Regions from separate parts of the Paenibacillus sp. FSL F4-0236 genome, predicted to be linked through region 2. Evidence: a T-box and tRNA genes for the amino acid it is inferred to sense, from the RefSeq annotation. Region 2 holds a T-box; the other holds one or more tRNA genes.
The links. A T-box is a leader RNA that pairs with one kind of tRNA and senses whether it is charged. The one in region 2 lies ahead of NSQ29_RS02075 (arginine--tRNA ligase), so its partner is inferred to be a tRNA-Arg.
Positions count from the first base shown of each region.

Region 1: it encodes a tRNA-Arg, which carries the amino acid that the T-box ahead of NSQ29_RS02075 (arginine--tRNA ligase) is inferred to sense. The anticodon was not compared.

Region 1 is NZ_JBBOBK010000003.1:49-2,501, reverse strand. It holds gene NSQ29_RS31135 (helix-turn-helix domain-containing protein) at 245-673, shown strand; gene NSQ29_RS31130 (ImmA/IrrE family metallo-endopeptidase) at 705-1,118, shown strand; tRNA gene NSQ29_RS31125 (tRNA-Pro) at 1,219-1,292, opposite strand; tRNA gene NSQ29_RS31120 (tRNA-Gly) at 1,307-1,380, opposite strand; tRNA gene NSQ29_RS31115 (tRNA-Pro) at 1,392-1,465, opposite strand; tRNA gene NSQ29_RS31110 (tRNA-Arg) at 1,496-1,572, opposite strand; tRNA gene NSQ29_RS31105 (tRNA-Gly) at 1,581-1,655, opposite strand; tRNA gene NSQ29_RS31100 (tRNA-Leu) at 1,662-1,745, opposite strand; tRNA gene NSQ29_RS31095 (tRNA-Lys) at 1,761-1,833, opposite strand; tRNA gene NSQ29_RS31090 (tRNA-Gln) at 1,839-1,913, opposite strand; tRNA gene NSQ29_RS31085 (tRNA-Val) at 1,957-2,032, opposite strand; tRNA gene NSQ29_RS31080 (tRNA-Glu) at 2,073-2,147, opposite strand; tRNA gene NSQ29_RS31075 (tRNA-Thr) at 2,159-2,234, opposite strand; tRNA gene NSQ29_RS31070 (tRNA-Asn) at 2,236-2,311, opposite strand; rRNA gene rrf (5S ribosomal RNA) at 2,318-2,434, opposite strand.
Region 2 is NZ_JBBOBK010000001.1:438,587-441,041, forward strand. It holds gene NSQ29_RS02075 (arginine--tRNA ligase) at 1-1,464, opposite strand, end outside; T-box leader at 1,505-1,721, opposite strand; gene NSQ29_RS02080 (hypothetical protein) at 1,995-2,348, shown strand.

The DNA of each region.
Region 1 (2,453 bases), on a different contig from region 2:
TGCGGAAGTTTCCTAAGCAATGTGCTAAAATATAAAAGTGTTCGTATTCTGTTCGTATTTTTCTATAATATACCACTTCTCTACCAATCTCGTAAAACCCCGTTTGAGTCTGTTTTGGGCGAAAAAGAATAGCTTTCCCTCCATTATCTTGCCTTTTGGCAATAATATACGCTTTGTTGTTTACCAATTGGCAAAAATGACTTATATTAATAACATAAGCTTCAGTCTATAAGGAGTGGTTGAGATGAAACAGGATTTTGGGGATTATATGAAGCAACTTCGCGAAACTAAGGGACTTACTATTAATCAATTGGCAGCAGCAGCAGGTATTAGCGGATCACAGATTTCACGGATTGAAAATGGTCTAAGAGGTGTTCCTAAGCCAACTACATTACGCAAAATAGCAGAGGCTACAGGAGTCCCGTACGAGGAGCTAATGGATCAAGCGGGGTATTTGCAGGAACAGGCTCTTCCAAGCGAAGAGATTGTCCCAGAGTGGGCTACAAGCAAGGATAAACGTGACTTCCGTAAAATGCTGGAGGATGATGGAGAGCTGATGTTTGATGGGATTCCACTAGACAAGGATGACAAACAGAGGATAAAAGATGTACTGACCGGCTTATTCTGGGAAGCCAAACAGATGAACAAGAGAAAGAAATCCAACAACACTTAATAACTACACTAACATGCTGCAGGTGAAGAATATGGATGAACTGATCAATAATCTGATTAAAAAATATAAAACCAACTGTCCGTTCGAGCTGGCCTCAGCGCTAGGTATTCATATTCGCTTCATGAACCTTGGGACAGGCACAAAGGGATTATATTACCGAAAATTAAGAAGAAGATTTATCGTCATTCATAATGAGTTGCCAGTTGAGTGGCAGCGCTTCGTTTGTGCGCATGAATTAGGACATGATCGTCTTCATAAGGGGATTAACCGCTTTTTTCTAGAGGAAAGCTCCTACTTCTCTCCTGGGAAGCTTGAACGTCAAGCTAATGTCTTTGCTGTAAAGCTACTATCCACAGGCAGTAATCCTGAGCAAGAAGAGTCATGGAAAAGTTATTACCTACGGATTGGTATTCCACCAGAAGTACAATTTCTTTTGGAAGAATGATAGAACATATGTTATATGATTTATGCGTGTTTTAATTCTATACATAACAAAAAAAGCTCTTACCGAAGTAAGAGCTTTTGAGCAGCGATTAAGCTGAGTATCGGGATGACACGATTTGAACATGCGACCCCCTGGTCCCAAACCAGGTGCTCTACCAAGCTGAGCTACATCCCGTTACTATAAAATTATGGAGCGGGTGATGGGAATCGAACCCACGCTATCAGCTTGGAAGGCTGAAGTTCTACCATTGAACTACACCCGCAAAGGTGAAAATCGGGATGACACGATTTGAACATGCGACCCCCTGGTCCCAAACCAGGTGCTCTACCAAGCTGAGCTACATCCCGTTAAAATATTATGATTGCTTAATAAAAAAATGGCGCGCCCTGAGAGATTCGAACTCCCGGCCTTTTGATTCGTAGTCAAACGCTCTATCCAGCTGAGCTAAGGGCGCAAAAATTATGGAGCGGACGACGGGAATCGAACCCGCGACCCTCGCCTTGGCAAGGCGATGCTCTACCGCTGAGCCACGTCCGCAATAAGTGGTGCGCGTGAAGGGACTTGAACCCCCACGTCGTGAAACGCCAGATCCTAAGTCTGGTGCGTCTGCCATTCCGCCACACGCGCATATAATAATAAAAGTGAGCCATGAAGGACTCGAACCTTCGACACCCTGATTAAAAGTCAGGTGCTCTACCAACTGAGCTAATGGCTCGCACTTGGCTGGGGATATAGGATTCGAACCTATGAGTGACGGAGTCAAAGTCCGTTGCCTTACCACTTGGCTAATCCCCATTGATGGTACCTCTATGTTGCCCATAATCTCTCAGGAAGATTATGGTGGAGGCTGAGGGGATCGAACCCCCGACCCTCTGCTTGTAAGGCAGATGCTCTCCCAGCTGAGCTAAGCCTCCATATCTATGGGACCCTCTAAGGGTAAGTACAAGTAAAAGTTGGTGACCCGTATGGGATTCGAACCCATGTTACCTCCGTGAAAGGGAGGTGTCTTAACCCCTTGACCAACGGGCCTTGCAAATCTGTGGAGCTCTCAACCGGATTCGAACCGGTGACCTCTTCCTTACCATGGAAGCACTCTACCTGCTGAGCTATGAGAGCATGGCTCCCCGAACAGGACTCGAACCTGTGACAACTCGATTAACAGTCGAGTGCTCTACCAACTGAGCTATCAGGGAATATCCGCTTGGCAACGTCCTACTCTCCCAGGACCCTTCGGTCCAAGTACCATCGGCGCTGGAGGGCTTAACGGTCGTGTTCGGGATGGGTACGCGTGGAACCCCTCCGCTATCGCCACCAAACGGGCATTTACATCGTAAA
Region 2 (2,455 bases):
ATCAAACACGATTTCCGTTCCCAGGTTAAACCGCAGCAGATAATAACGAATAGCAGCAGCTGCAATGATGTGGCTGGAAAGACCCTCTTTATCGGAGCGCGAATGTTCTATGTTCTGTTCCATAAGCTTTACTAAATCGCTCACCTTAACACCGATTCCTTGGCGCCCGGACATGGCATAAGAAGATTTCCCTTCTGAAACATCTATCCCTAGCTCAGCAGCAGAGGCCGGACTAAGAGAAACAACGCCATAACTTACATGATGGAGCTTCTCAGCCTGTTCGTTATATCCTAGTGCTCCTAAAGCTTGCTTAACCATTTGTTGCGGATATTCCTGTCTATAATCGATCACATTAATAACACGGTTGGCATGTCCATAGGGCTCATGGGTTCCAGTTAATCCTGTGGTCCATAAACCAGACGAGAATTCACTGTAGGTGAAATCTTTGGTTAGTAGACCGAATTTCCAGAGATGATAAGCAATGTCTTTGGCTGTGTACGTCAAAATCCCATTCGAACGCACAAGCACCTTATCCATCTGATGATCCTCTGAATTCGCTCCACTGCTAACCTCTGTCCCTTGCTTTAGCACCCAGCAGCCCGCAAGTTTGCCTTCAGTCTCCTGTACAAAAACTGCCGTTTGCTTCAATAGCTCAGATGCGGCTGTCCAGAAGCCCTCTTTTAAAATATTACTCTCCCACACCAGCAGGTCATAGTGAATACCAAAACGCTTCATTTCCGATACATGTTCTCTCACAATACGTTCAGCAACTAAGTTGCCTAGCCACGCCTCATTACCATCACCCTTTTCAAGGGCATGCAGCATATCCGTGCGCTTGTGAGTGATCTCTGGATTCCGTGCATATTCTTTGTTCACTTTGGCATATAGATCCCAGCAATAATCACCGAAACGTTGATGATCCCCTTCCAAGGGTACATTTAATAAACCAACGACTGTATCTGCCAGCTGGTTGCCCAGATCATCCACGTAGTTATGGACCTCTACGTTATGTCCGGTTCTTTTCATGATTCTGACCAGCGCATCGCCGATGCAGGCATTTCTCAGATGACCTACATGAGCAGCTTTATTTGGATTGATTGAAGTGTGCTCGATGATGACCTTTTCCCTTGTGCTGTTAGGCAGATCAAAGGAATGTTTAGCCCACACCTGCCAATTCATATACAAATTAATAAATCCAGGAGCAGCTACTTCGACTTTTTGTAAAAGACCCGTGTAACTCTCTTGTAATTTGATTTCTGCTTTTACTAACTCTGCTATGACGAGAGGGGATTTACGCAGGAGTTTGGCTAGCTGCATAGCAATATTGCAGGAATAATCACCATGCTCTAGATTAGCTGGCTGTTCGATCAGAATTGCAACATCTTTTGGGTAGGCAACTTCTAAGGTGTGGAATACTTTTTTTACACTTTGTTCAATGCTGTTTTTGATGATTTGACTTAACATTTTATACCCTCCTTTGAAAATACAAAAAAGCCCTCGTCTCAAAAGAGACGAGGGCTTTAGCGCTCGCGGTACCACTCTCGTTGCTAAACAGATGTTTAGCCACCTTACAGGATAACGGTCTTTAGCCGGGACTTCCTACTTAGGTTCAGAAGTCCATCTCACGGGTGCGCTTCATTAGGTGATCTGTACCGGCTTGCACTTACCCGGCTCGCTGAGGACTAGAACACGTTAACTACTCTCCCGCTCATCGATGCTTGAATAATTTTTATTAGTATAACGAATATTTCGAAAAAAGCAATAGGGTGTTAGAGCTAATCCCAACTTCCTTGAGCTCCTGCAGGGATTGAAGTCTCAAAAACTATCAAGTCATAGCTAAATTAATATAAAATTTTTGGGTATTCAAACAATCAAATGAAACAAATTATTAATACAATACATGGGAATTAACTCTTTCCCAATTTTTAGTTTTGTATTTTTTATTTGTAAACCTGAGTTTTTGAAAAATACTTAATAAAGGAGGGAATAGCTTAATGGCAGTATTATCAACAGGACCCATTGCAAACGATCCTGTTAGTGGTGTCAGAACAATTCAAACGGTCATTATCAAAATCGTAAACCGTGATTCTATCAATTTTTCTTCTGTTCATATTCAAGGTTACAAATTAAACAGCTTCAGAACACTCTACGTACTAGAAGAAATATCTATTGCACCCAATGAAGTTATTACGAGAAATTTTGGAGCAGACTTTGATGCATATGAATTCGTGTTCACCACAGACGGTTCTGCGGAAATAAGCACTGAGATTTCAGTTTGGGGGAGAAACGAAAGTGGTGTAATTATCGATGTTCAACGAGTTGTTGCAGAGGAGCAGTTAGAAACATAAATTCAACATATATGCAGGGTAATAACCACATTCTTAATAAATAGTTGAAACATATTATAAAAAAGAGCAGTTTAACAAGAAACCTTGATTAACTGTATTTTTCAGAA